3 linked regions of the Sphingosinicella sp. BN140058 genome follow. The protein of the gene in region 2 interacts with the protein of the main gene of each other region in a pairwise test. Links are inferred from orthologs where the notes say so. Each region holds a gene or a part of one and is shown on either strand. Other genes may lie near its edges. The genes, in order: ung, ndk and ETR14_RS22460.

Region 1 (9,473 bases), on a different replicon or contig from region 2:
GTCGTTGTTTGGATCCAGCACTTCGATGACGGCCTCCGTAGCGCAGCTACCTCACGATCCCTGGCGACGCACGCGGGCCGAAGAAAGCACGCCCAGTTTAGGCCTTCGTGATCGCCGAAACGAGGAGAGGCCATGAAGCTGGCCAATGTGTAGACGCCCTGCCCCACCGCCGTGCAGCAGGGCGTCGCGAGTGCTGCAACGCCCTCACGCCCCCGAGAGGACAGCAGCGCTACTAGCCCAAAGAAAACGCTCCTCCGCACTCGGCGTTCCGCGTCCCCGCAACCCTGCAGGGCACCGTGGGCGTCGACCAGCTCAATGTCTGCGCCCGGCAGGTCTGGCGCGCAGTCTTGCGAAGCTCAGAAGCGTCCAGGTGATCTGGATGCTTTGCGGAATAGGTTGGCGAACGCGGGGAGCTGTTGATACTTCGACCGCTCGATCCCACGCGTGGGGGGCGGGTCGCACGATGGAGTGTCTGCGTGGAAGAGCTGCTTACGGTCTGGGTCATCTATCATCGTCCGGCGGACGTGCCGGGGGTGGAATACGTGCTCCGTGCACAGACTGCCAACAGGGACCGCACGATCACGGTCCACCCGGAGGCTTGGACCGGGAGCACGCTCGACGAAGTGAGGGGAAAGCTTGAGCGGATCCAGCCGGGTCTTGTGCGCCTCGATCGGGCCCCGGAGGATGAGCCACACGTTGTGGAGACCTGGATTTGACCGCGACGAGAGCGCCGCGAGCGGTAGTCACGAGTGCGAGCGCTGCGGGTGTTTTCGTTGATATGCAGGGGGCGTGTGTTGGACGTGAGGGATAAGCCTTCGGTTCTCAGGAGCCCGGGGGCGTGGAAGAACGCTGGGTATGGAGCGTTGTCGGCTGCATGGTCTCTGACTTTGTTTAAGCTCTTTTCCGAGAGCTGGAGCAACGACGTGGCCGTCGTTGCGTCGTGCGGCCTGATGGGCGCAGTCTATCTCTGGGCGCACAAGTTCAAAGACGAATGACAACGTTCGCGATCGGGACTGACACGGTCTCGATTGCTCCGGAACCGGGCTATCGGAAGGGTGGCCCGGACGCTGTTCGCCGTAGGATGGCGAGCGCCTCCAGATACAGCAGAGACGAGAATGGGCAAAGGGCAGTACACCGGGGGCGGAACCCTGTTGGGGTTCGGGTCGATCACGAAGACGAAGGGTCGACGGGGAGGTGTCGGATCCTCAGGCACTGCGCTTCGGGAGCAACGGAAGAAAGCCGATAAGGCGAGCAAGCAGAAGGTTGCAGCCCAGATCAAGGCGAACGAAAAAGCGGTCCGGGAGCTGGGAAAGATCTGGCAGGAGGAGAAGGGCCGCGCTCTCTACAATCGGCTGGCTCGTAAGCAGCGAGCGAAAACCTCTCCGTTGGCAGCAGCCTTGGAGGCGGCATTCGCTGAGAGCTCAGGGACGACCACTGACAGTTGACTGCTGCGGCTGCGGCTGCGGTTGTCCGTGTGGCCCAGCAGACGGCCTAACGGCGGCGGTCCAGCATGGCCGCCAGCTCATCGTCGGTGAGACCGCCGGCTGCGCGGTCTGGGTCGTTCTTGGATTGCGAGGCCTTGTCCACCTTCTTCAAACAGGCTGCCAGCCGCTCCGGGGGAACCGCCTTCGCGAGAGACGCTTTGACGGCGGCGTTCGTCGTGAGACCGGCGCCGAAGCAGAGGGAAGCGAAAATGACGTCCTTCTCGGAGCCGCGAACTAGCTTGGCGGCTACGATGTCCGCTGGGTGCGGAGCGATCGCGGTTATCCGGCGGCCGTCCTCGCCTGCGACTTTGAGGTGAACGCTTCGATCCCGCCAATCAGCCGGGAGAATGGCCGTCGTCTCATCAACGCCATCGATGAAGAAGCCGAAGGATTGGTGGAAGTTTGAGCCTTCTCCAAAAAGACTGGCAATGGCCTCCGAAGCTTCCTGCCCTTCGTGCTCGTCAGGCCATTTGGCGGCATTGGCCGGGTAGCAATCGATTTCCTGACTGAATCGGAGCCTCCGGTCTACGTCTGGGCGGGCGACGAGCAACGCTTGGCTGCCGATGACGTAGACCGTGTCTGTCTCGAACAGCTTGGCTACGCTGCGGATCGCCCGGACGAGGTCGTCCCGACCGATCGGCCTTGTTGGGCTTGCCGCCATAGCTTGGTCCTGGTCCTCGGGTTGGTGACGCCGATGAGAGTGGAGAACGGGCTGTTCGACCGCAGTAGACGGCCAGCGTCGTCGTCCTCGGTCATGCGCTCGATGATCTCGTCCAGACCGCGCCGCAGCAGGATTTGCCACAGACGATGCCCAACAGTGGGCTCCGTCGCGATGCACTGATCGATGTGAGTTCGGGCGCGATCGAGGAGCGCCGGCCGCGTGCGGAGTGCTCGAGCGTAGATCCGGTGGGAGAGAATGCGAGCGCGCTCAGAGATTTCGTGACTGTCGAGAGTGCGGTGCGTCGCTGAAGATGTCTGAACCTCGATGCTCACAGCCGCCTCCTTTCCCAACAACAGTCTCAAGCGATCAATGTAGCGAATTCTCCAGGAAAAGCCATTCTGGCACCCTTCATAAGCGTATGCGCTGGAGCCGCGCCCCGCAGACGGAGTCGGGGACTTTGGGATCGTACGGGACCACGAGGTGTCCGTCGGCCTTAGCTGCTGCGAAGTCGATCTCGATCGAGCAGGTCCAGGTGCTCTTGCCACCGTTCTCAGTGACAAATCCGCCTCCAGGAGCGGTCAGACGGTAGTTCGTCTCGGACTTCTGGACTAGAGCATGACCGTCGCCGCCGAGCATATCGAGGACGGAAGCGTCCCCTACTCTCGGGATGTCGAGGACTCTGACGGTCTGGGACGCGGCTGCTTGACCCTCCAGAATGAGGAGCGTCGTGGCGCGACTTGTTCGAAACGTCTGGTCGACGACAATATAGGTTGTCGCGGCGCCGGGGTAGCAATCGCTGCTGAGGCCTGGCACCAGTTTGCCGGCAAGGCGGTACTCGTAGCGGCCATCGAATTCGCCACCAGCAGGCCGACAGCTTATCGAGAGTTGACCGCGTACGGTGTCCACAGTCGTCGGCGCGTCCGCCGCAATAGCGGAGCTCGCCGCCGTTCCGAACACGGCTGCCATAATCAGCTTCAGCTTCATGCTTCCCCCCTCATCCCCCGGTGAACCGACATATGATGGCTTCCAGGCGCGCGCAACGGGATGACGGAAAAGCGCCTGACGCACTACAAGCGCGTGCTGCGAGGGGCTGTCTCAAGTCAAGGCGGAGATCGATACGAATCTGCCGTCGGTGAGCAGCCCCTCGAAGCGTAGGCTGCTGTTCCAAGCGGCCGGCGTTCTCTCCGGTGCGGTGCAAGACGTCTGGCGCGTCCGCGCTACAGACTAGCGAACAGGTCGGGAGTGCGAGCTTCCGGGAGAGCCCACTCGATTGGCGTGCGCCCGTGCTGTCGCAGGTAGGCGTTCGCCTGGCCGAAGTGGCCACATCCCCGAAAGCCGCGCCAGGCTCCGGTGCCGGAGGGATGGCTCGTCGCAAGGATGCAGTGCCGGCCGTCAGGAGCTGCAGCGCGTATGACGGCTTCTTTCTCGCGGGCATCATTTCCCCAGAGCATGAAGACGACGCGGTTCCCGTGGTTGGCGACGGCATGGATAACTGCGTCGGTGAAGGGCTCCCAACCTCGGCCGGCGTGGGACTTCGGGTCTCCGTCTTCCACGGTCAGGATAGTGTTGAGCAGGAGCACGCCTTGGCGAGCCCAACTCTCGAGGTTCGCGTGTGAGGGGAACGGCACGGCCAGGTCGCGTCCGAGTTCGACGAAGATGTTCCGCAGGGAGTGCATCGGCGGACCAGGGGTGGCGAAGCTGAAGCTCAAACCGTGGGCTCTTCCTGGTTGAGGATAGGGATCCTGACCGAGGATGACGACGCGGACGTCCTGAAGAGGGGTCAGCTCGAGCGCTCGGAGATAGTCGCCGCGGGGCGGGTAGACCCGGAAACCGGCCTTCTGCCGATCGGCGATGTAAGCGCCCAGGTCCGCCAGCGTGGCTGCCTCGAGAGCCACGGCGAGGGCATCGCGCCACGAGGAGTCCAGTCGCGTGACTTGTTCGCGCAGGAACGGTGGGATCTGGTGCGGTGCAGTCATTGTGGTAGCTCCGAACGACGCTCGTTACAGGTCTGCGGCTTAGCGCCGGCGACGCTTGTCGGCGACAGTTACGAACGGATGCTCGTCACCGGCGAGAATAGCCTTCTCCTCCTTCCGAAACAGCCGATGCTGTTTGAGGACGAGCTCCTCAGATCGCCAGCCGCGGTCCCGCTCCTTTTCAGCCAGGTCGCGATCGATGACCACGTAGCGCGCAAAGACACCGCGAGGCAGGTTCTCAAGCACGCGCCGGCGGTCCTCGGCCTTCAGATTTGTCGCGTCGAGGACGGTGAAGACGCCCGCATCGAGGCGAGCGCGGATGAGCCCGTGGGCGAGCTTCCAGACACGCGCCAGTGCTTCGGGTGCATGGCCGAGATCTCCATAGAGCTGCATGCGCAGCTCGTCTGTCGAGATGACCTCGTGTGGCTGGTAATGGCTCGCCGCGTAGCTGGACTTGCCCGCCCCGCATGGCCCAACGAGAAGGTGGAGGAGCGTTTCGCCGGCGTAAGCGCTGGCGCCCGGATCGTCCGGTGCGCACTGCAGGGTCACAATGCCGTGTTCGCGCCACATGCGAACGACACTGGGCCTGTCATCGACGACGAGCAGCGGCTCGTAACCGTCGTCCAGGATGCGTTGGAGGATGTCGGCCTTCACCTGGTGGTCGGGTCGCATGTCACCCTCCCCGCGCATGTATATGGCGGTGTACGGGATGTCGTGGAGCTGGAGACTGTCCAGCGTCATCCGGCTCCAGTCCTCGCGCTCCGGCCGCGCTGTGACGATCAGGACCGCGTCGATGTCTCGGCGATCCTGTGCGTTGTGATAAAGCATGCGCGCTAGCCGCGCGATAGGTTCGATGGGGGGATCGTCGCCCATAGCTCGGAAGAAGGCCTCCCAGTCCTTCTCGCCATCAAGATGATGAAGTCGGTGACCGGGGTCGAAGATGGTCCCATCCAGGTCGAAGATTACGGCACGCATGAAACGCCTTCCATCAGCTCGTTGGCCACTATCGGACCCGACATCCAGTGACGATCGGTCGTGACGTGCCGGGGGCGAACCCACTTGGCCAGGGATCCGAAGAACCGGCCGGAGTCGCCGGGCCCGGCTGGGTATGGGATCGGGTCCGCGACGCGCAGCACGAAACCTTCTTGTCGGGTCGGATCGATCGTGTTCGCGATCTGGTCGACGAGGCCGTCGTGATACGGTCCGTCGTAGAGGGCCGGGACTGGTGTGATGTCGAGGAGCGAGAAGGCCTCGATTGTCTCGTCCCAGCCGAGCAGCGTGTTGGTTTGGTCCCAAACGCCGAAACCCAGGAAGTAGCTGGGGAGAGCGTTGCCCAGTTCACGGGTGTACGGGAGGGAGTGTAACGCGAACATGTATTCGCCAGAGATCCGCCATAGCTCCGGAATGTCGATCGCCTTCCGTGCGTGATAGGCCTTCATCCAGTCGCGCGAGGGATGGTACCGCCCGTCGGGGGAACGAGGGTATGTCTTGAGGCGGGTTAGGGTGGTCCCTTCCCCGTCCATCTTTTCGGTGACGATGACACGGCGGCCGGCGAATGGCGCGAGGGTCGGGAGCCGCCGATCGTCGCTCTGAAGGCCTGGCGATTGCGGCAGGTGGTATGAACGAGGGTACTTGAGATCGATCGGCGCCACGCTCCGGCCCTTTGTGTTGTTGATTTGAGCTCGGACGAGCGCGGGTCAAATCGTATGCGAAAAATCGGCGCGTGTGTACCGCGCGTCTATGGATGGGCGCAATCTCACCCGCGAGCGCGGCTGGGATGCCCGGGATCGGCAAGGCCAAGGCGTATTGTAGCCTGTGCTCGCCTGTCGGCATGTACTGAGATCGGCCGGGAGCCTGCCTGAGGCGCTGGACCGCTGTGTTGGCATGGGCGACAGATTGCCTTGGGGCTTTCCTCTTTTGTTTCTTCCCGCATCACCCAACGCGCCCCGGAACCGTGAAACACTGGCCTGCTCTCGCGTGGGCGAAGTTTAGCGGTTGTCCCGGATCTTTGACGCCTGTGCCGCGCGATGTTTTTACTATATAGTCATTCGGAGTGCGTTCTTTGGTCAATGAGTACCGGCGTCCGGACTTCAATGTGTGTCGGAGGTTGTCATGTTAGGCCGCGTGATAGTCGCCATTTCATCTGCTGCGCTGCTAAGCATAGCAGTTCCAGCCACGGTAGTTGCTCCCGTGGGAGGAACACAGGCGCCCACTTCTCCCAAGATGATTCGAGGGTACGACGCCAAAGTGATGTACCTGTGTCGCGCATTGTATCGGCAGATCAAGGAGGACAATCGAGCCACGAACGCCGCAGCAAAGGCCGCAGTGAGCGAAGCGAACAAAGCAGCGAGGGCCGCTGCTCAGCGGTCCACGATTGCAGCGAGAGCCGCGGCGAAGGCGGCCAAGAAGCCAGTCCCGCCGGCCGTCAAGGCCGAGCAAAAAAGGTATGTCAATGCGCCGATCGACCTCGAATTGTTGCCAGCGTACTGCCCACCCAAGAAGGTCATGTTTCCTCCTCCGCCGAAAGGGAAGAGGAAATCGAGAAACACGTTTGATCGAGTTGGAGCTGAACTGGAACGTACCGGCGAGAGGTGGGAGGCGGAGGGGGAGCGCTGGTTCAAGAGAGGTGCGAGAAACGTCAAGAACAGCGTTCGTCTTTTCATCGAGGGTCCATGTGACCGCAAGGGCCGTAAATACGGCGAGAAAGCCAGGCGTGAATGTCGCCGTGATCAGGCGGAGCGCAAGAGAAATGCCTCGCAGCAGCCGCGCTCGTCGGACCAGCCGGCGACGTACCTAGCGGTAGCTGAATTGGACTGCTGGAAACCAGGAAATGAGGATCGGTGGGGCACCACGCGGGTCATTGGATCAAGTGGCCTGTCGAGGGCCGACGCACAGCGCGACGCTGAGGAGCAGATCAATGAGTATCCTGACCTTTGCCAAACCCGGTGGAACGATGCCAACCTTCGAAAGGGCGAGCACCGCTGGGTTGACCGCTGAGGCGCCGGATCATCGCGACCGGCACGAGACTCACGTGGAAGTGGAACTCGCACCCTGGCCCGCACTTAGATGAGCCGGTCGCGCCGGCGTAGCGCAGCGGAGATCTCAGGATCAATGACGCAAGCGAGGTGCCGCTGGCCACCTTTGTTGGCGTGGTTCGTGCGATAGCCCTCGTAGTGACGGGTGAGGATACCCGCCTTCTCCAACTCGCTTGCGACGCGGCTGAAATTGTCCGCACCCGAGGCGCGCACGCGCTCCGTGACGTGGCGATCGACGATCTCCTGAGCTTCGAGGAGATCGTCGGGGAGTCGGTCCTTGAGCTCGGCGCGCACGCGCAGCTCGAGTGCCCGGCGACGGGTGTCGCGCCCGGAAATACGGGCCAGGCGCTTGCCGATGAATTCGCGCAGCGGCAGCCGCTCCTCCTCATCCTCGACGAAGGGCCCAGCTTTTCCCGACGGGCTTGCCTGCTCAGCTAGAAGAGTGAGGATCATGAACGCTGCGCGGGGACGGGAGGAAACTTCGGCCAAGCGATCCAAGATCTGGCCTACGTTCATCGCCGATTTCGCCATTTTCCGCACCTCCTGATCTGGTTCTGTTCCGATCTGTCGTTGACAGGAAAAGGGCTTGAAAAGCAAGGTCTAACCCGCAGGTTTCTGCGAAAAATCAGGACACTTGTGGGTTCCTGACAGATTGCCGGCCGGCCGGAGGCGGTTGCATTCTCTGGCAAAGCGTTCTTGATTTGTCGCGCTATCGATGCAACCAGTTGGAATAGAGTCAGAAATCCTGCGAAGTCTCAGAGTCAGAGAGGCGGTCTGTCATTCGCGACGGGCCAAGCTTTTCCGTTTTCGAGGGAGTTTGCGGATGCTATGCTGAGTGTCTCAAGGAGATCCCATGACCTGGTTGAACTGGACGCCGAAGCTCGGCCGTTTCTCTGCTGCTGCCGAGCTCGCGGCCGCACCTGAGGAGGTGGTCGACGTGCACGTATCGGCTGACGCGCTGCTCGTGAGCATGATCGAGGCTCGGCGTGAGGTCGACAAGCGCCTGGAGGAGCAGAAAGAGCCGGCGTTGTGGAGCCAAAAAGAGCTTTGGAGTTCGCCTGAAGCTGCGGCGTTGCTCGCCGTTGAGGGATTCCTCTGGAAGAATCACGCCCGCGGCAGTACCTTGGACCAGCTCCAGAAACTCTCTGGATCAGACGTTGACCTACGCCGTGTAGCTGGCCGGTCGGCGAAGGCTGCGGACATCCGCTATCTCGCGGCCGGCAGCGATCTCTTTGATGAGCATCTGCCGAAAGCTCTGGCGTGGTCGCTGCGAGAGATGAAGGAGATCTTGGAGCGAGCGGAAGCGCCTCTCCTCTCGTGGTGCGGATGTGATCTCGATTGGTGGGACATCGTCCAGAAGAAGGCGCCCCTCCCCTTCGGCCTGCGCTCGCCGAGCGACATGCCAGCGTCGGCATGCGGAGAGTGGAAGCTGCTTTGTGCCAGGCGGAACGATGGGGACCGTTTCGTGCCGTTCGACACGCCGGCAGGCTACTGGGAGCGGAGCACGGGGAAAGCTGGCCTGTGGCTTCTCAGAAATGGCGCTGTGATCTCGACCGTTGTCATTTCCGACGGCCGACAGCGGTTTGCGTTGGGCTTTAAGAGCGCGTTGTTTTGAGGGACCAGTTGGGGGGTGGCGATGAGGATCGATGGAAACAAGTCGCGGCGCATCGCGGCAGGTTGGACACTTCTGCTGCCCGACGTCAGTCGTGCTCGCTCCTGGGATGGTTCAATGGTGAATGTTAGATACGATTACGTGGGTAGCGGCCCGTCACGGTATGATCACCTCCGGCCAAGGGGGTAGCTGAAGGGGTGTTCCATCTCCGGCGCCAAGTCCTCTCCAACCCGCGGATAACTTATCGTTCAGTTGTTTCAAGCTCTGCCCTGTTGTATCGAGGGTACTGCGCTGCCGATTTGCAAGGGCCGCAGCTTCCGTAATCCTGATGTTGATGATCTTCAAAACCTCGCGATTGCTGTCCTGGGTTGCTAGCGTCTGAGCGGTCACGTTGCCTGCTGACGTCAAATGACCAGCTTGAACGCCGAGCTCAATCGCATCTAGTGCAAGCGAGATTGCACCGATGATTGCTGCCGAACGCTGCGCACGCTCCGCATCCCGAGCGGCTTCGATATACGATCGGTATGCCTGGTTGAACTCCCTCTGGGCGACCTCAAAGTCCTTCGAAAGCTTGCGCAATCTTCGGCGCTCGGCGTCGTCCGTGATCTGCTCGGCACGGTCTGTCGCCACCTTAGCCCAGTACGCCAGTCTCTCGACTTGCTCTATGCCGCCCACGTCCGCGGCGCTGATCGCTAGCCTATTCCGCAG
Region 2 (9,639 bases):
GATCGCGATCAGCTGCTGCGACGGAGTCATGCCGTCCGCCGACGCCTCTTCGACGCCCAGGATCTGCTGGCCCTTGAGGCCGGCAACCCGGACCATGAAGAACTCGTCGAGATTGTTGCCCGAAATCGACAGGAAGCGGACCCGCTCCAGCAGCGGATGCGCGGGATTGCTGGCTTCGTCGAGCACCCGCCGATTGAACGCGAGCCAGCTCAGCTCTCGATTGAAATAGGGCTGCTCGGGCCCGAGCGGCAGCTCGTCAAGTTCGACCGACTCGGCAGAGGAGAGAGGGCCGTCGATCATGCCGCCTTCGCCCGCCGGATCAGACCGGCTTCGCCAAGGGCACGCTTCGCGGTCGGCACCGTCATCCGGCCGCCGCGGGAGAGAAGGGCACGATCGAGGGCATCCACGACCTGCTGAACGGCGACATAGGACCTTTCGATCCTCGGTACGATGAACTCGGCGACGTCGGGCGGCACCGCGATGCCGCGGTCGCCGAGCAGTTTGACGATCAGATCGGCGATCAGGCCATCGTCGGGCGCCGCAATCTCGATCTGCGGGGTCGCCGCAAGGCGGGAGCGCAGATCGGGGAGCGCGACGCTCCAGGCGGGCGGCGGGGCGTCGGCGACGATGAGCAGCGGTCGGCGCGTCTCCTGCGCATGATTCCAGGCGTGAAAGATCGCTTCCTCCTCGTGCCGCTCGGCATTGTCGAACAGCCGGCCGCCCGTCTTGCGCACGAAGATGCGGCCGATCAGACTCCGCCCCGATTTGCGCGGACCGGTCAACAGGGTGGCCATGACCGGCCACAGCGTCCAGCGCTTCAGATGATCGAAGGCAGGCCGGTTGGCATCAGACAGGAGAAAATCCTCGTCGCGATCCGCCACCGGCCAATCGAGCGGAAGCGCGATCTGGCCAGCCGCCGGAGCCACGTCACTCGCCCCCGCCGCGACTGATGCGCAGGCTCGATCCCGAGCCTGAGACGCGCCAGCCCTGCGCCTCCAGCGCCCGCTGGAAAGCGGCCGAGTCGCCCATATAGGTCACCCGCATCACCGACGTTCCGCCCAGCGCCAGACTGGTGGTCAGCGCCGAAGTGACGCCGCCGATCCGGCTCACCGACAGCTCGGCACGATTGACCGCCGCGGCATTGGGCGTGTCGACCTGCAGGCTGAAGCTGGTGGCGACCGCAGTCGGGGTCGTCGGCGTGTCAGTCGGCGGCGGCAGCGACGGCTGTGTGGTCGCGACCGGCGCTTCCGGCTCGAACTCCTCGATCGGCGGCGGCTCCGGCACCACCAGCGAAGGATCGGGGGCAAGCTGCCCGCCCGCGAGCGCCTGGCTGTAGATCTGATCCAGCCGGCGGACGCCCTCGTCGAACAGGCGCGCGATCGACGCGCCGTTTTCCGCCTTGAGCTGCACACGTCCCAGGATCCGATTGTCGGGCCCCGCGCGGGCCACGAACATCGCCGTCGCCGGTCCTCCCGGATAGAGGCGGTGCAGATGGACTTCCGGGACGATCACGTCGGCCGCGCCATATTGATCGAGCAGCATCCGCCACCAGCCGCGCCCTGGCCGGCGGGTCTGCGAGACGTTGAGCAGCAGCGGATCGATCCCGGAGCCGGTGGGGCGCACATAGTCGACCGGGCTGTTGACGGTGCGAAAGCGAGCCCAGGCCTTCTGCCATTCGGTGCGCGATTCGAAGCTCTGGAAGGAGGACCCGGTCAGCATCACCGGGATCACCAGCATCGGCGCCGAGCGCTGCACCGGACCGCTGACCCCAAGCAACTGGCCGGTTCGGGCGCGGTCGAACAGCACGCCCAAGGTCGCGATGTAGCGCTTCGGGCCGATCTGCTCGTTTTCGACGACGATGCCCGAGACCATTCCGTTCAGGGTCGAATCGGGCAGATTGGGCGCTTCGGAAATCGGCCTACCGTTGGTCTTCGCCCAGAGCGCTCGCCACGCCTTGGCCTGCGCCTCCCGCCATCCCTCCTGCCGCGCCTTTTCCGCGGTGGGGCCGGCGACGTCGACCTCGACACCGGTCACTTCGAACGTGGAGGCGCTGTCGATCGGCGGCACGCCGCGGTCGGCGCCTTCGAGTTGGGCGTAAACGGCACCGCCGGCGAGGAGAGTCGCGACGAGACCAAGGATCAGGGGCAGACGGGGAAGACGCTTCACGCCCGCCTTTTGGCCGCTCGGGCGGCGAAATCCAAGGGGGATGTGGCCGAGGTCGCCGGTTTCGACCAACCGCCTCCCCTTCCCCTTCCCTCGATCAAAGTCTAAGCGGCGCCCATGAGCGAGGGTGAAAGCTATACATACGCCAAGGCTGGCGTTTCGATCGCGGCGGGCAACGCTTTGGTGAAGGCGATCGCGCCGCTGGCGAAAAGCACGGCGCGACCGGGCGCCGATGCCTCGCTTGGCGGCTTCGGGGGCTTCTTCGATCTGAAGGCGGCAGGCTATCGCGATCCCTTGCTGGTCGCGGCCAATGACGGCGTCGGCACCAAGCTGAAGCTTGCCATCGATTTCACCAGGCACGACGGCGTCGGCATCGATCTGGTGGCGATGTGCGTCAACGATCTCATCGTACAGGGCGCCGAGCCGCTGTTCTTCCTCGATTATTTCGCGACCGGGAAGCTCGAGAGCGGCGTTGCCGAGCAGGTCGTCGCCTCGATCGCCGACGGATGCCGTCAGGCCGGCTGCGCGCTGATCGGCGGCGAGACCGCGGAAATGCCCGGCATGTATGCCGCCGGCGACTACGATCTCGCCGGATTCTGCGTCGGCGCCGTCGAACGCGACGAGGCGCTGACCGGCCATGCTGTGCAGGACGGCGACGTCATCCTCGGCCTCGCCTCGTCCGGCGTGCATTCCAACGGCTTCTCGCTGGTGCGCCGGCTCGCCACGGACAAGGGCTGGAAGCTCGATCGCCCCGCTTTGTTCGATCAGGACGTGCTGCTGGTCGAGGCGCTGCTCGCACCGACCCGGATCTACGTCAAATCTCTGCTGCCGCTGGTCCGCGGCGGACGAATCGCGGCGATGGCCCACATCACCGGTGGCGGCCTGCTGGAGAACATCCCGCGCGTCCTGCCTGACGATCTCCACGCCTTCGTCGATGCCGATGCCTGGCCGCAGCCCCGACTGATGGCCTTCCTCCAGGCACAGGGCAATATCGAGCCTGAGGAGATGGCGCGCACCTTCAATTGCGGAATCGGCATGGCGGTCATTGTCCGTGCGGAGGAAGCGGCGGCGGTGAGCGAGGCGTTGGAAGCGGCCGGCGAAACCGTGCTCCGCATCGGCCGGATCGCTACCGGTCCCAAGGGCTGCACGGTACGCGGCTCCGGCGGAACGTGGTCGGCCCGGGGGGACTGGACCGCGACCCACAATGGCTGAGCCGGACGGGCCGGCGCAGGCGGGTCGAGTCAGGGTCGGGGTGCTGCTGTCGGGCCGCGGCACCAACATGGCTGCGCTTTCCGAATATCGGCGGCGGCAGGAGCGATCCTACGATCTCGTGCTCGCCGCCTCGAACGTTCCGGAGGCGCGAGGGCTCGTCGTCGCACGGACGCTCGGGATCAAGACCTGGGCGAAGAGCCACAAGGGGATCGCGCGCGAGGAGTTCGACGCGCTGCTCGATGCCGAACTCCGCAAGCATGGGGTCGAGCTGATCGCGCTTGCCGGCTACATGCGCCTGCTCTCGCCCGGCTTCATCCGCAGCTGGCAGGGCCGGATCGTCAACATCCATCCCTCGCTCCTGCCGCTCTACAAGGGGCTCGACACCCACGCCCGCGCGCTCGCCGCCGGAGATCAGTGGGCGGGTTGCTCCGTCCACATCGTCACGGAGGCGCTCGACGACGGTCCCGTGCTCGCCCAGGCCAAGGTGAAGATCCGGGAGCGTGACACCGCCGAGACCTTGGCGGCGCGGGTGCTGGAGGAGGAGCACAAGCTCTACCCCCAGGCGCTCGATGCTTTTGCCGCCCGCTTCCGGGACGGACTGGCGCCGGAGGCCGACCTCGCTTAAGCGTCGAAGCGCTGGACGGGGGAACAGTGATCGTGACAGGCGTAGCCGGGTGAGCGGCCATCTCATTCACATCGGCTATGCCAAGGCAGGCTCGCACTTCGTGCGCCACTGGTTCCGGGCGCATCCTCAGCTCGATTTCATGCACAGCGGCATCGCGGGCTTTCGCAACGTGTTCGACCTCGCGCGGCGGAGTGTCGAGCCCAGCCGCGATGTCAGATGGCGAGTCACCAGCGCCGAGGAACTCGCCTCCCCGCGGCCCAACCTGCGCGAGATCGTGTTCGATCGCGACTGGGGCGGACCGATACCGGAGGCGCAGGCCAGGGCCCGAGACATCCTGGCCGAACTTTTCCCGGGCGCGACCATATTGCTCCTCACCCGCGGCTTTCGCACTTTGCTGCTGTCGGGCTACTCGGAATATGTCCGGGAAGGCGGCGATCGCGACTTTTTGGACATGCTCGCGCGCGGGAACGGCTCGGGAGATCAGCGGGGCGAGCATGCCTGGAATTACGATTATCTGATCGGTCTCTATCGCGCGGCGTTCGGCGAACGGGTGATCGTTCTTCCCTACGAACTGCTAAGTGCCGATTCTTCCGCATTTCTGCGCGTGCTGGAAGCGCGCCTCGGCGTCGACAGGTTCGAGCTCCCGACCGAGCGGCTCTATCCGTCGCTCTCGCCGGTCGAACTGTGCTGGTACCCTCGGATCACCCGCGTCGTGCGCCGTCTCCCCCTTCGCGGGCGCGTTCGCGACGCGCTGTACCGGCGCTATGTGCGGGGCGTGACCAGAAATGCCTGGGCGCGCCCGATCGGCGTGCTGCAACGGCTTTTCCCGCGCACGCCGGTCACCGACTCTCTCATTTCAGATGCCAATGTCGAGTTCTTCCGCGGCCGCGCCGACAGCCTCAGGCACGATCCCGTCTATGCGCCCTACGCCCAGGAATATCTGTTCTGATGCGGGCCGGTCCAGTCCATGGCGAGCCCCGTCACCTGATCCACATCGGTTTCGCCAAGGCCGGATCGACCTTTCTCCAGCGCTGGTTCGCCGCTCACCCGCAGATCGGGTATGTAGAGGGTGGGATCGCGGGCTATCGCGACCTTTACGACGTCGCCAGGCAGAGCGCGGAGCCCGTTGCCGGGATCCGGTGGCGGGTCTCGAGTGCGGAGGGGCTGGCGACCCCACACCCGTTCGTGGGTCTTCGCGACATCGACTATCGGCGGATGCATGGCCTGCAGCTGCCAGAGGCGCAGGCCGAGGTCTGTCGCACGCTCGCGGCCCTCTTCCCCGATGCCTCCGTGCTAATGATCACCCGCGGATTTCGCTCGATGATGCTGTCGAGCTATTCGCAATATGTCAGGACCGGCGGCGCGGACGAATTCTTCGCCCTGCGCGAAGGCTTCGGGTCGGAAGGCCATCCGAGCGCCCATGCCTGGGATTATAGCGGTCTCATTCGCCTCTACCGGGCTGCCTTCGGCGACCGCCTGATTATTCTTCCCTACGAGCTGCTCCGCGATGATGCGGGGGCGTTCGTCGAACTGCTGGAGGCGAAGCTTGGCCTCGATCCCTGCCCACCTTCGGTGGAGCGGGTGAATGAAGGCCTCTCCGGCATCGAGATCCGCTGGTATCCGCGCCTGTCGCGGCTTCTGCGCCGATTGCCCATCGGGCGGCCGTTGCGAGACCGCATGTTCATCCAATATTCGCGGGCGGCGACCGCCAACCGGCTCCGCCCCCTGATCCGGCTGCTGCAGTGGATCCGTCCGGCGGAGCCGGTCACGGGTGCGCTGGTCAGCGACGATGTGCTCGAGCGCTTTCGCCCCAAAGCGGAGGCGCTGCGGGGCGATCCGCTCTACGCGCCCTACAAGGACGAGTATCTGCTCTGATCCAAGGAAAAGGCCGGCCCGGTTCAGAACCGGACCGGCCTTGTCAGAAGCGCACCAACTGGTGCGCCGACGCCGCGGCGTCTCAGCCGACGATTTCCTCGGGCTTGAAGAAGAAGTCGATCTCGATCTTCGCATTCTCCAGGCTGTCCGAGCCATGGACCGAATTGGCTTCGATCGATTCGGCGAATTCCTTGCGGATCGTGCCGGCGTCGGCATTGGCCGGGTTGGTCGCCCCCATCACTTCACGGTTGCGAAGGACGGCATTCTCGCCTTCCAGCACCTGAACGACGACCGGGCCCGACGTCATGAAGGTGACGAGGTCGTTGAAGAACGGACGCTCCCGGTGAACGCCGTAGAAGCCTTCGGCCTGCTCGCGAGACATCTGGATCCGCTTGGACGCGACGACGCGCAGGCCGGCTTCCTCGAGCTTGGCGGTGACGGCGCCGGTAAGATTGCGACGGGTCGCGTCGGGTTTGATGATCGAGAAAGTGCGTTCGGTCGCCATGCCGTGAAGCTCCATGATTGGGGTGAAGAATTGGCCGGCGCTTTAGAGGGAGAATGGCGCCGGGGAAAGAGGGGGCCTCCGGAAGGATATCTCACCGCGGGCCTACGTACTTATGCTGCAGTGCAACAAACGCACTCGCAGGCTAAATCGTTGCATTTGCGCAAGGACGCGACCCGCGCCACATGCGCCGCGATTTCCAATTCAATCAGGTGCTTGTCATGCTTAGTCTCGTCGTTCTTGCCTATCGTGCCGTCTCCGGTCGCCTGCAGCTCGACAGCGCCGGCGCGCCCACTCTCTAACGGCTCGACGGCTCGGCGCATCCTGCGCTTCAGGCCTGCGCCGCCACCTCGTAGAGGAGGTCGACATAGGCCATGGTCTGCTCGGTGATGCCGGCGATCTTCGGGTTTGCGCTTTCGATCACGAAATATTCGTCCGGTGCGTGCGCGCCGGCGCCGCTGCCGAGGCCGAATTGTCCCGCCGGCAGGCGCAGCGGATCGCCGGTGAACACCACGCCGGGCCATGAACCGGCATTTCGGACATTGAGCGCCCAGGTCACGCCCGCACGGGTGAGCACTGTCTGCTGCGCCTTGATCAGAGCGGAATCCTCCGGTGTCTGATTCGGCCCGTACCCGCCGGTGACGTTGATCTCGATGTCCGGAAAGCCGTGCTTTTCGAGATGTCTCTTGAGCTTGGCGACGCTGTCGTCCCTGGTCATGTCGGGTACCAGGCGCATCTCCACCTTGGCGACGGCGCGGTGCGGCAGGACCGTCTTGCCGCCCGGCCCGGTATAGCCGGCGACGAGACCCTGGATGTTGATCGTCGGCTGCTCGGCGAGCCGGACGAGCGACTGCTCCCAGCTCTCGTCTTCGATCCAGCGTTGAACGCCGAGGCTCTTCTTGGCATCGGCTTCGCTGCTCTTGCGCGCCGCCTCGGCGATCAGCGCCTTCTGCCGGGCGGTGAGCGGCTGCACGCGATCGAAGAAGCCCTCCACCGCGGGGGTATGCCCATCCGGCTTGATCAAGGTGTTCAGCGCCTGAACGAGGCGCCAGGCCGGGCTGTCGACCCTGGCGAACTGGCTCGAGTGGATGTCCTGCGCCGGCCCCCTACCCCACCGCGCGCTGCTCGACACGATCTCCATCTCCACGGCGCCCTTGGCGCCCAGGCTGATCGTCGCATTGCCGTTCGGCGCCTGGCCGGCGGTCGGAATGATCACGCCGACGCACTTCTTCATCGTCGCGGTGACTTCCGGGTCCTTGATGGCGTTGAGGAAATTGGGCGACGCGATCTCCTCCTCGCCCTCGGCGATCAGGGCCAGGTTGACCGGGAGTTTGCGCCCTGATGCCTTGAAGGCGTGGAGAGCGGCGAGGAAGGCGCCTTCCGGCCCCTTCTGATTGACGGCGCCGCGTCCCATGATCACCTTCCCGACGCCGGGCCGATCGACGATCCGCGCCTCCAGCGGCGGCACCGACCACTCGGCCGGATCGAACTGCTTCACGTCGTACATGAAGTAGATGCCCATCCATTTGGGCGCGCCGACGTCCAGGGTGGCGAATACCGCCGGAACACCGCCGGTCGGCACAGTCCGGACTTTCTGGAAGCCGGCCTCGCGCGCAAGCGTCGACATGTAGGCGACGCCTTCCTCGACCTTGTACTTTTCGGCTGCGATGGTCGGATTGCGGATCCAGTCCTGAATGCGCGCGATCGCGGCCTCGCGCCCCTGTTCGGCGGCACGGCGAAGCGCCGCCATGTCGCCGGAACGCGCGGCCAGGGCCAGCCCGGGCGCGAGCGCCGCCGTCCCGACCGCAGCCGCCTGCAAGAGGGTACGCCGGCTCGTCCGAATGTCGTTCTGGTCCATCGAGTCCCCGCCTCTTCTTGTTTGTCGACAAGAGACGGCAGACCCTCGGCGAGGTCAAGGCACGACAATGGCGGCAAAGCGGAACGGGACGGCGCACCGCCCCGGCCTCTCAGCCTCCCGATGCCGCGGAGCGCTCCTCGGCCGTCGCGTAGCGGTTCACCAAAGCGGCGTCGCGGGAATAGGGATCGGCGCGGAACTGCACGCCGTCGGCCACGGCCTCGGCCGTCAAATAGGTGATGTACACGGGAACCGGTCGATCGAGTTCGACATCCTCTTCGACGTTCGGATCCTTGCCGGTCGGCATCGCGCCGAACAGCCAATCGGCGAGGCGCCTGGCATCCTCGACCCGGACGCAGCCGTTGCTGAGCCAGCGATCCTGTTTGCCGAACAGAGACTTGTCGTTGGTATCGTGAAGATAGATGCCGAAATCGTTGGGCAGCATGAACTTAATCGCGCCCATCGAATTTCCGCGCCCGGGCAACTGACGAATGCGCAACTCGGTCTTGCGGTCGGCAACCGCCTGCCAGTCGACGCTCGCCGGATCGACAGGAGTGGCATCGTCGGTCCAATCGGACAGGATCTCGTATCGCTCGGCCTTGATGTGGCCGAGCCCCTCGCTGAGCACCTTGGGCGCAACCAGGGTTTGCGCCAGATCGGCCGGGACGTTCCAATAGGGATTGACGCTGGCGTAGCGGATCTGCGCGGCCATCATCGGCGTGGCGGAAGCCGCCTTACCGACGATCACCTTCATGCTGTCGCGTACGTCGCCGCCTTCGACCATGAACAATCGCGCAGCACCGACGTCGACGATGACGTAGCGCCCCTGCTCGTCGGTGCCGGGAAGGCTGCGCGCGCGATCGAGGTTCAGCATCAGCACGCGCTCGTAGTAGGCCGCCCCCCGGTTGAGGGACGCGATCGTCCCCTCCCCGGCGATGCCGTCCGCCTTGATCGCGTGCACCTGCTGATAACGTTTTACCGCTCGAGCAAGCGCATCGTCATAGGCACTGCCCGCGGCGACGCCGAGCCGCTCGCGCAGCAGCGCCACCCGCTCGCCCTTGGCGCCCGGCTTCAGCACCGGACCGGCGGGGATCTGGATCTGGGGGAGGCTGCCCCAGCTCGCCCGGTAGCGGACCAGGCCGCGGCGCAGCTGCGTGTAGACCGGGTTTGCGGGCAGGAAGAGGTCGGACGCGGACCCCGCCTCGGCCTCGAGCCCGATCTCCTTCAGCAGGCCCTCCCGCTTGTGAACCGCGGGTGCGATCTCCGAATCGACGAAGATCATGTCGACACCCTGCTGGACGCTGGGCGGTATTTCGACCGGTTCGATGGGGCGGCTGTCGCGGCCGATCGGTGCCGGTGCGGCGATTGCGGACGCACTCACCGTCAGCAAGGCGAGAAGAACAGGCA
Region 3 (9,565 bases), 280 kb from region 2 along the record:
GCGCTGGTCGGCGGCGGCCTGCGCGTCCGTCCGGGGGAGGTGAGCCTCGCCCATCTCGGTGTGCTGTTCCTCGACGAGCTACCCGAGTTCCAGCGGGTCGCACTCGATTCGCTGCGCCAGCCGCTCGAAACAGGTACGGTCAGCGTCGCCCGCGCCAACGCCCATGTCACCTATCCGGCGCGGGTGCAGCTGATCGCGGCGATGAATCCGTGCCGCTGCGGCCATCTCGGCGATCCGACCCTGGCCTGCTCGCGGGCGCCGCGTTGCGCCGCCGATTATCAGGCGCGCGTTTCCGGGCCGCTGCTCGATCGCATCGACCTCCATGTCGAAGTGCAGGCGGTCGCCGCGGCCGACCTCGTCCTGCCGCCGCCCGCGGAAGGCTCGGCCGAGGTCGGGGCGCGGGTGGGCGCGGCCCGCGCCGTTCAGACCGCGCGCTATGCAGGGGAGGGTGTGCGCAGCAATGCCGAGGCGGACGGCGATCTGCTCGAGCGGGTGGCGACCCCGGACGAGCCCGGCCGGCGGCTGCTCGCTCAGGCCGCCGAGGCGATGCGCCTTTCCGCACGCGGTTTCCACCGGGTGCTGCGGGTGGCGCGGACCATCGCCGACCTTGCGGGCAGCGACGGGGTGGGGCGCGTCCATGTGGCGGAGGCGCTGAGCTACCGGCGGCAGGCGCCGCGCAACTGAGCGGATAGCGGTGCTTGGAGCCCGTAAGCGCGCGGCCCCAGCGTCGGTTCAGCGCCCATAGAACAGGGTGATGCAGACGAGAAGACCGACCGCCAGTCCGGCGCCGATGAATTTCCAGTCAAGCCTCGACAGCGAGCGGCGCAAGCGCCGCTTTCCCGATTCGCTGATCATAGTGATTCCCCCGTTAATCAGGAATTTGCACGGGGTCATTGCGCTTGCAAGGCAATTCATCACTGCGTCAATAGTATGACAGGACGCGGTTCTCCGGTTGCAGCGATCTGCAAAGGCCATGCCGAGATCGATGTTTCGGAAGAGGGGGACTGGCGTCTCGCGCCGGCGGCGATACGCCATCCTCCGGTTGCAGGCCGCGCCGACCTCGGCTAGCAGGCCTCGCGTGCCCCTGTGGCGGAATTGGTAGACGCACTCGACTCAAAATCGAATGCCGCAAGGCGTGCCGGTTCGACTCCGGCCGGGGGCACCATCCGCTTTCGACGATGCTGCCGGCTTGATCCGGCATGATCCCGCGGCCTTCTTCGATGCTCTTGCGACTCCACGTGATTTCCGCGCGCCGCTTTGTTAGGCATTGCGGGAGCGGCCCATGCGCGCCGTCCAAAGCGTGCGCGGGACGCTTGGCGGACCGAGGGCGCGAGGGATTCGCGGCGCGATCCGCGGCTTGAAGGGCGTAGGCGAATGAACAGGCTGGAGAGACCCGAACTTCCGATCCGACAGGATTCGGCGGCCGCCAAGGCCCCCGACCTCGATGTGCACCACGAGGCGGAGGCGATCGCCTATCGCCGCGACCGTCTGCTCGCCGCCCTGACTCTCATCGCAGGCGCGGGGCTTGCCGTCGCGCTGCCGTTCGCCCTGCGTGCCGGCGCTGAATTCTTCCTGCCGGTCACCGCCGCTCTGGTCGTCGCGATCGCTTTGGTGCCGCTGCTCGAATGGCTGGAGCGACGGGGATTGCCCTCGGGCCTCGCCGCCTTCGCCTGCCTCACCCTGTTCGTCGTCGCCGCCAACGTCGCGATCGCCTCGATCGTGCTGCCGGCGGCCGAATGGGTGCGGTTGCTGCCCGATCGAATCGGCCGGATCCGCGACACGCTGCAGCCGGTGCTCGAAATCTATTCGGATCTGGAGCGGTTCATCAACGACATCGTCGAGGAATTCGGCAGCTCGGCCCATTCGGCGCGGACGGTGCAGCTCGAAACGCCCAATTCGATGCTCGACATCATCGCTACCTCCGCGCCGCATGCCGCGATCCAGATGTTCTTCGCGTTGCTGGTGATCTTCTTCTTCCTTTCCGGCTGGACGGCGATGCGGCGGAGGACGATCGTCGCGCGGGCCAGCTTCGACGGCGCGATGACGACGGCGCGGGCGATCCAGCAGGTGGTCGATGCGACCTCCACCTATCTCGGCACGATCACCCTGGTGAACATGGCGATGGGGCTGGTCGTCGCCTTCCTGCTGTGGATGCTGGACATGCCGACCCCGCTGATGTGGGGCGGGATCGTCGCGGTGCTCAATTATATCCCCTATCTCGGGCCGATCGCCTCGGTCCTGCTGCTCGCGCTCGGCGGCCTGATGGCGTTCACCGATCCCTGGTACGCCTTTCTCCCGGCGGTCGCCTTTGCGATGATTCACCTGATCGAGGCCAATGTGGTGACTCCGATGCTGGTCGGGCGGCGGCTGACAATCAATCCGCTGCTCATCCTGGTCGCGCTGAGCTTCTGGGCCTGGGTGTGGGGCACGACCGGCGCATTGCTTGCCGTGCCGCTCCTGATCATCATGAAGACCGTGCTCGATGCCGCCGGGCGGCCCGACATTGCCGGCTTCCTGTTCGAGGAGGGGACGCTGACCGGCACCCATCACGAGGAGCACGAAGAAAATCGCGCTCCGTAAAAATACGGCGCCCGATCGTGTTGACAGGTTCGGAACCGTCCCGTAGTGGCCCCTCCAACGCGGGTGTAGCTCAGTTGGTTAGAGCGCCGGCCTGTCACGCCGGAGGTCGCGGGTTCGAGCCCCGTCACTCGCGCCATTCTCCAGGAGACGCAGTCGCTTAGCGACGCTCTCCTGGACAAATGGCTCCCTCATTCGAGGTCGAGCAAGCGTCCCGAAGGGACGTTTTCATCAAACCTCAGCATGTCTTCGGGTATTCCGCGCGCGCAATCTTGTACCAGATCGGTTACAAGGGACGCGCGGATCGAGCCAAATACGTTGTTGCTGAAAGCCTTGGCGGCTTCATGATCCCGAACAAATCGGGTGAGAGGATGAGAATGTCGGACGCGTTCGTGCTCCTCGATCCGCAGGCAATCGCCGCAGACGCCCCTTACACCTTCTTCCTGCCCGCACCGGAACAGTATGCGGCGATCGGCCCGGGTGACCAGGTGAAGCTGATGTTCGAACATGCGCCGGAGGCGCAGGACTACCAGGTCGAGCGGATGTGGGTGACCGTCACCGCAGCGGACGGGCTTGTCCTTCACGGCACGCTCGACAACATGCCATACGAGCCGAACGCCATTCTCAAGTTCGGCGATCCGATCGTCTTCGACCGCCACCATGTGATTGCGATCCGCTGGGATCGTCCCGAGGCTGCGCCGCCTTCGCCGCCGTCCCGCGAATATTGGTCGCGTTGCATGGTCGATCAGTGCGTGCTCGACGGCACCGAACCGGTCGAATACCTCTATCGCGAGACACCGGATCTTGGGGACAAAGGCGACGAACACCCGGACAGCGGCTGGCGCCTGCGCGGCCGGATGGGTGATGCGACCGACGCCGAGATCGAAGCCCGTGCCGCCGCCTATGTCGCGCTCGGCACCGTTCTCAACCGCGACGACAGCTGGCTGCATCTGGTCGACGCCCCGATCGGCGCCGCCTTCATGCGGGATTTCGAGACCGGCCGATACGATCCGGCGGAGGACTGAGGAGCCGCGCCGTCACCACCTCTTCAGCGGCGCCATTTTCCCGTCTCCATCCAGCGGAGCAGCGGCTTCAGCGGCAGGATCCAGACGATCCCCGCGACGATGAAGTACAAGGCGAGCACGGGCCACGGCCAGCCCGCCATCAGGTCGGCGACGCTTGCAACGATTACCGCCCAGAGCGTGATCAGGGTGAGGATCAGGCCGATCCCGGCCGGTTTGCGCCATGTCGGAGATGCGGGAGTCATCGGCAGTCGATCCATTCGCCGGGGGTTGCGATCGCGTCGAGGGGGACGTCCCAGGGGTCCGGATCGAGATTTTCGGAAACGATCTGGAATTCCCACGCGACGCCGATCGTGAACACCGGCCCGCCTTCGCGCAAGTGAGCAAGGGCACGATCATAATGGCCTTTGCCGTGGCCGATCCGAGTGCCGCGGCGGTCGGCGGTCACTAGGGGAACCAGCACGACGTCGGGGGCCAGCGCATCCGCCGACGACGGCGGTTGGAGGACGCCCCACGGGCTCGCCTCAGTAGCAGGTGCCTCCCGGAACAGCATGCGGGCGTCGCGATCGAGGAACCAGGGAAGCGCCGCGCGCTGTCCCGTACCGAGCCGCTCCAGGGTGGGATAGGGGCTGATCTCCGCCTTGAGCGGATGGTAGCCGGCGACGATGCCGGCGCCGAGCAGATGGGGCAGGACTCGCTCCGCCAGCTTGGCCTCGAGCTCGGCGCGCAGGCTGTCGGTGAGCGAGGCGGCGTAGAGCCGCCGTTCCGCCAGAGCGCGGCTGCGCATTTCCGATTTTGGACTCACGCTCGGCTCCGGTGCGGGGGAGTGACGGGACCGCCCTAGCCGTTTGCTGGAATATCCTCTGACGCCAGAACGTCAGGTGGGGACCATGTAGACCGAACCAGGATCCGGCCAGGGACAGCCCCCTAGGATGTCTTTATCGCCTCAGGGATGTTCGCTAAAGCTCGTACATGGCAGTGCCCGTCAGGGCTCTATCTAGGATGGTTGCCCCGTCTCCTCAAGGGTGCGAGCGACCTTTTCCATCCGCTCGGCAAGGCGTTCCAGCGCATCGGCGACGTCGTCGTCATTGGTCTCGAACAAAGCGGCATCGGCGGGCGGCGCGTGACCGGCGCGGCGTTCGAGCACTTCGTCGGCGAGCAGCAGCGAAGCGAACAGCAATTGCCTGTTTTCGCCGAGATTGCCGAGCGCGCCGGCGGCGTCCTTCGCCTTGCCGTCGACGATCGCGGCCACCGAGCGAAGATGGTCTTCTTCACCGGTGCGGCACGCGATCGAGTAGCGGCGGTTGCCGATCTCGACCTCCACATTCGGCATCACACTCTCCCTTGCGTGTCCAGCAACCTGTCGATCTCGCCGATCGCGCCTTCCACCTTGGCACGAAGAGCGAGATGATTGCGGCGGAGAGTGTCCACGTCCTCGGCGCCTGGGGCGGGCGTGCGGCTTGCCACGGCGCTTGCCTCGATGCGTGCAAGCGCACGCTCGAGCCGGCCAAGTGCAGCGGTCGTTCTTTCGCGCCCCATCAACGCCTTGTAGCACGTTCCGGCGCGCGGGGGAAATGGGTAGCGGCCGCTGAACCTTTCCGTCCGCGCACCTCGGTGTTGACGGGGCGGCTTCCGCCTCTAAAGGAGCGGGCGAGCGGGGCGCATGCCGGGGAGCCTGCCTCGCCGGCCTTCCGGGGTGCTCCGACCAGTGGGAAACAGCATGGCCCTCGAACCGAGACTGCTCGCCAACGCCATTCGCGCCCTCGCCATGGATGCCGTCCAGGCGGCCAATTCGGGACATCCGGGAATGCCGATGGGCATGGCCGATGTCGCGACCGTGCTCTTTACCGAGCATTTGAAGCACGATCCGACGGATCCCGCCTGGCACGACCGCGATCGCTTCGTGCTGTCGGCCGGTCACGGCTCGATGCTGATTTACGCGCTGCTGCACCTGACCGGCTACGAAAAGCCGACGCTGGACGACATCCGCAACTTCCGCCAGCTCGGCAGCCTGTGCGCCGGGCATCCCGAGAATTTCCTGATCCCGGCGATCGAGGCGACCACCGGTCCGCTCGGCCAGGGACTCGCGATGGCGGTCGGCATGGCGATCGCCGAACGCCATCTCAACGCCGGCTTCGGCGACGATCTCGTCGATCACAAGACCTGGGTGATCGCCGGCGACGGCTGTTTGATGGAGGGCGTCAACCACGAGGCGGCGGGGCTTGCCGGCCATCTCGGCCTCGGCCGGCTCAATGTCTTCTGGGACAACAACCATATCACGATCGACGGATCGACCGATCTGTCTACGTCCGAAGACATTCCGGCGCGGTACCGCGCTTATGGCTGGCACGTCGTCGCCTGCGACGGCCATGATTTCGACAGCATCCGCGCTGCGATCGCCGAAGCGGTCGCCGATCCGCGGCCGTCGCTGATCGCCTGCAAGACGATCATCGGCTGGGGCGCGCCCAACAAGATGGGCACATCGGCGACCCACGGCGCGGCGCTTGGCGTCGACGAGGTGGCGGCGGCGCGCAAGCATCTCGTCTGGGACAGCGAGCCGTTCGAGATCCCGCAGCCGATCATGGACGCCTGGCGTGAGGCCGGGCGCCGCGCGGCGCCGCTGCACGAGGAGTGGCGGGTCCGCCTCGCCGCGTCGTCGCAGCGCGAGGAATTCGTCCGCCGCATGGAAGGGCGGCTGCCGGCCGACACCGGCCTCGATGCGCATCTCGACGCACTCGCCGCCAATCCGCAGAAGATCGCGACCCGTAAGGCCTCCGAAATCGCGCTCGAGGCGATCAACGCGGCCTTGCCGGAAACGATCGGCGGCTCCGCCGATCTCACCGGCTCCAACAACACCAAGACCAAGAAGCAGGCGCCGCTCACCCGGGACGATTATTCCGGCCGCTACATCTACTACGGCATCCGCGAATTCGGCATGTCGGCGGCGATGAACGGCATGGCGCTGCACGGCGGCGTCATTCCCTATGGCGGCACCTTCCTGGTCTTCTCCGATTATTGCCGGCCGGCGATCCGGCTGGCCGCGCTGCAGCGGGCACGCTCGATCTTCGTGATGACCCACGATTCGATCGGCCTTGGCGAAGATGGCCCGACCCACCAGCCGGTCGAGCACGTCACCAGCCTGCGCATGATCCCGAACCTTGCCGTCTTCCGCCCGGCCGACGTCGTCGAGACCGCAGAATGCTGGGCCCTGTCGCTGGCTCGGCAGGACGGCCCCTCGCTGCTCGCCCTGACCCGGCAGAACCTGCCCCAGGTGCGGATCGAGCGGAGCGCCGAGAATCTGTGCGCACGCGGCGCCTATCGCCTCCGCGCTGCCGCGGCGCCGCGCCGGGTGGTGCTGGTTGCCACCGGATCGGAAGTCGAACTCGCGCTCAAGACCGCCGATGCCCTTGAAGGGCAGGGGATCGGTGCCGACGTTGTGTCGATGCCGTGCTGGTCATTGTTCGACGCCCAGGACGCCGCGTATCGCGCGGACGTGCTTCCGGCCGAGGTGCTGACCGTCTCGATCGAGGCCGGGACGACGCTCGGCTGGGAACATTATACGGGCCGCGACGGCATCCGCATCGGCCTCGACCGCTTCGGCGCTTCGGCTCCGGCCGAAGACCTTTTCCGCCGCTTCGGCTTCACCGTCGAAGCGATCGTGCCGCAAATCACCGCGGCACTCGAAACCAAGGGAGATCAATGACATGGCCATCAGAGTAGCGATCAACGGCTTCGGCCGCATCGGGCGGCTCGTCGCCCGCGCCATCCTCGAAAAGCCGGAAAGCGGTCTCGAGCTCGTCTCGATCAACGATCTCGCCGACGCCAAGTCGAACGCTCTGCTGTTCAAGCGCGACAGCGTGCACGGCACCTACAAGGGCGAGGTCCATGCCGAGGGCAACGACCTCATCATCGACGGCAAGCGCATCCACGTCACCGCCGAGCGCGATCCGGCCAAGCTGCCGCATGCCGCCAACCAGATCGACATCGCGCTGGAATGCACCGGCTTCTTCACGGACCGTGAGAAGGCCTCCGCCCATCTCACTGCCGGGGCGAAGAAAGTGCTGATCTCGGCGCCTGCGAAGGGCGTCGACCTCACCGTCGTGTTTGGGGTCAATGAGGACAAGATCGAGGCCGGTCACACGATCGTCTCCAATGCGTCGTGCACGACCAACTGCCTCGCGCCCGTGGCCAAGGTGCTGAACGACACGATCGGCATCGAGCGCGGCCTGATGACGACGATCCACAGCTACACCAACGATCAGAAGATCCTCGATCAGATCCATCCCGACATGCGCCGGGCGCGCGCTGCGGCGATGTCGATCATTCCCACCACCACCGGGGCCGCCCGCGCCGTCGGCGAAGTGCTTCCCGAACTGAAGGGCAAGCTGGACGGTTCGGCGATCCGCGTGCCGACCCCGAATGTCAGCCTGGTCGACCTGACCTTCACGCCGAAGCGCGACACCAGCGTCGAGGAAGTGAACGGCGTTCTCCGTGCGGCTGCCGAAGGCGCGCTCAAGGGCATATTGCAGTTCATCGAGGAGCCGCTGGTCTCGATCGACTTCAACCACGATCCGCACAGCTCGAGCGTCGACAGCCTCGAGACTGCGGTGCTCGAAGGCAAGCTCGTCCGCGTCGTCTCGTGGTACGACAATGAATGGGGCTTCTCGAACCGGATGGTCGACACGGCCAGCGCGATGGGCAAGCTGATCTGACTGACGAGGCGCCCGGCATTCCGGGCGCCTTTTTTCTGACTGGGATAAACGATCGATGACCTTCAAGACCCTGGACGACCTCGGCGACGTGACCGGCAAGCGCGTGCTGGTGCGCGTCGACCTCAACGTGCCGATGGCGGATCTGAAGGTCACCGACGACACCAGGCTGCGGGCGACCCTGCCGACGGTCACCGAACTCGCCGACCGCGGGGCGATCGTCCTGCTGCTGGCCCATTTTGGCCGCCCAAAAGGCGAGCAGCGCCCCGACATGTCGCTGTCGCTGGTCACCCGTGCCTATGAGGACGTCCTCGGCCGTCCGGTTCGCTTCATCGGCGATTGCCAGGGCGAACTCGCCGCCGCCAACATCGCCGACATGCAGGCGGGCGACGTCGCCATCCTCGAGAATACGCGCTTCCATGCGGGCGAGGAAAAGAACGATCCCGCGCTCGCCCGCGCCATCGCGGCGCTCGGCGATGTCTACGTCAACGACGCGTTCTCCGCGGCGCACCGCGCGCACAGCTCCACCGAGGCGATCGCCCATATTCTCCCGGCCTATGCGGGCCGGGCGATGGAGGCGGAGCTGAAGGCGCTGCAGAAGGCCTTGGGCGCGCCGGAGCGCCCGGTGGCGGCGGTGGTCGGCGGCGCCAAGGTTTCGACCAAATTGGAAGTGCTCCGCCATCTGGTCACCAGGGTCGATCATCTGATCATCGGCGGCGGCATGGCCAACACTTTCCTCGCTGCGCGCGGAGTCGCGGTCGGCAAGTCGCTGTGCGAGCATGATCTGACCGCCACCGCGCTCGAGATCCTCGACGCCGCCGACCGTGCCGATTGCACGGTGCATCTGCCCTACGATGTCGTGGTCGCAAAGGAGTTCGCCGCCAATCCGCCGTCGCTCCGCACCGTCAACGTCCATGAAGTCGCCGCTGACGAGATGATCCTCGACGTCGGTCCGGCCGCGGTGGAAGCACTCGCCGATGCGATCAAGACCTGCCGGACCCTGGTCTGGAACGGCCCGCTCGGCGCGTTCGAGACAATTCCGTTCGACGCTGCGACGGTGGCGCTGGCGCAGACCGCCGCCGCCCTGACCCAGAGCGGCGGCCTGGTCTCGGTCGCTGGCGGCGGCGACACGGTGGCGGCGCTCAATCATGCGGGCGTTGCCGACGACTTCACCTTCGTCTCGACCGCGGGGGGCGCCTTCCTCGAATGGATGGAAGGCAAGGAACTGCCTGGCGTCAAAGCGCTCGAGGCCTAATC

The links.
Region 1: the proteins of ndk (region 2) and ung interact in binary tests that used the Escherichia coli proteins (3 or more experiments, as listed by UniProt). The link is inferred for Sphingosinicella sp. BN140058 from one-to-one orthologs.
Region 3: the proteins of ndk (region 2) and ETR14_RS22460 interact in binary tests that used the Escherichia coli proteins (3 or more experiments, as listed by UniProt). The link is inferred for Sphingosinicella sp. BN140058 from one-to-one orthologs.

Annotation. Positions count from the first base shown.
Region 1 is NZ_CP035502.1:262,973-272,445, forward strand. The notes cover bases 2,243-5,008. They hold ung (uracil-DNA glycosylase), read right to left. Parts: upstream 4,122-5,008; coding sequence 3,363-4,121; downstream 2,243-3,362. Other genes in these bases: ETR14_RS27575 (hypothetical protein), read right to left, coding at 2,554-3,129; ETR14_RS27585 (AAA family ATPase), read right to left, coding at 4,161-5,008. Also shown: ETR14_RS27565 (hypothetical protein), read left to right, coding at 477-716; ETR14_RS27570 (DUF6036 family nucleotidyltransferase), read right to left, coding at 1,492-2,145; more of ETR14_RS27585, read right to left, coding at 5,009-5,093; ETR14_RS27590 (RNA ligase family protein), read right to left, coding at 5,081-5,770; ETR14_RS27595 (hypothetical protein), read left to right, coding at 6,231-7,115; ETR14_RS27600 (hypothetical protein), read right to left, coding at 7,181-7,684; ETR14_RS27605 (hypothetical protein), read left to right, coding at 8,007-8,768; ETR14_RS27610 (hypothetical protein), read right to left, coding at 8,922-9,473. UniProt on the Escherichia coli protein: Excises uracil residues from the DNA which can arise as a result of misincorporation of dUMP residues by DNA polymerase or due to deamination of cytosine.
Region 2 is NZ_CP035501.1:5,246,369-5,256,007, reverse strand. The notes cover bases 4,670-7,601. They hold ndk (nucleoside-diphosphate kinase), read right to left. Parts: upstream 6,381-7,601; coding sequence 5,958-6,380; downstream 4,670-5,957. Other genes in these bases: ETR14_RS23815 (M20/M25/M40 family metallo-hydrolase), read right to left, coding at 6,709-7,601; ETR14_RS23825 (hypothetical protein), read left to right, coding at 4,949-5,875; ETR14_RS23830 (hypothetical protein), read left to right, coding at 4,670-4,949. In the rest of the region: ETR14_RS23855 (RNA degradosome polyphosphate kinase), read right to left, coding at 1-300; ETR14_RS23850 (DnaA ATPase domain-containing protein), read right to left, coding at 297-926; ETR14_RS23845 (heavy-metal-associated domain-containing protein), read right to left, coding at 928-2,166; purM (phosphoribosylformylglycinamidine cyclo-ligase), read left to right, coding at 2,281-3,375; purN (phosphoribosylglycinamide formyltransferase), read left to right, coding at 3,368-4,000; more of ETR14_RS23830, read left to right, coding at 4,050-4,669; more of ETR14_RS23815, read right to left, coding at 7,602-8,235; ETR14_RS23810 (L,D-transpeptidase family protein), read right to left, coding at 8,345-9,639. UniProt on the Escherichia coli protein: Major role in the synthesis of nucleoside triphosphates other than ATP. The ATP gamma phosphate is transferred to the NDP beta phosphate via a ping-pong mechanism, using a phosphorylated active-site intermediate.
Region 3 is NZ_CP035501.1:4,965,545-4,975,109, forward strand. What follows is about bases 2,614-5,471. They hold ETR14_RS22460 (5-formyltetrahydrofolate cyclo-ligase), read right to left. Parts: upstream 4,387-5,471; coding sequence 3,841-4,386; downstream 2,614-3,840. Other genes in these bases: ETR14_RS22450 (DUF2185 domain-containing protein), read left to right, coding at 2,955-3,602; ETR14_RS22455 (DUF2842 domain-containing protein), read right to left, coding at 3,626-3,844; ETR14_RS22465 (cell division protein ZapA), read right to left, coding at 4,597-4,932; ETR14_RS22470 (hypothetical protein), read right to left, coding at 4,932-5,138; tkt (transketolase), read left to right, coding at 5,320-5,471. In the rest of the region: ETR14_RS28585 (hypothetical protein), read right to left, coding at 733-1,035; ETR14_RS22440 (AI-2E family transporter), read left to right, coding at 1,375-2,580; more of tkt, read left to right, coding at 5,472-7,302; gap (type I glyceraldehyde-3-phosphate dehydrogenase), read left to right, coding at 7,304-8,311; pgk (phosphoglycerate kinase), read left to right, coding at 8,367-9,563. UniProt on the Escherichia coli protein: Involved in the removal of 5-formyltetrahydrofolate.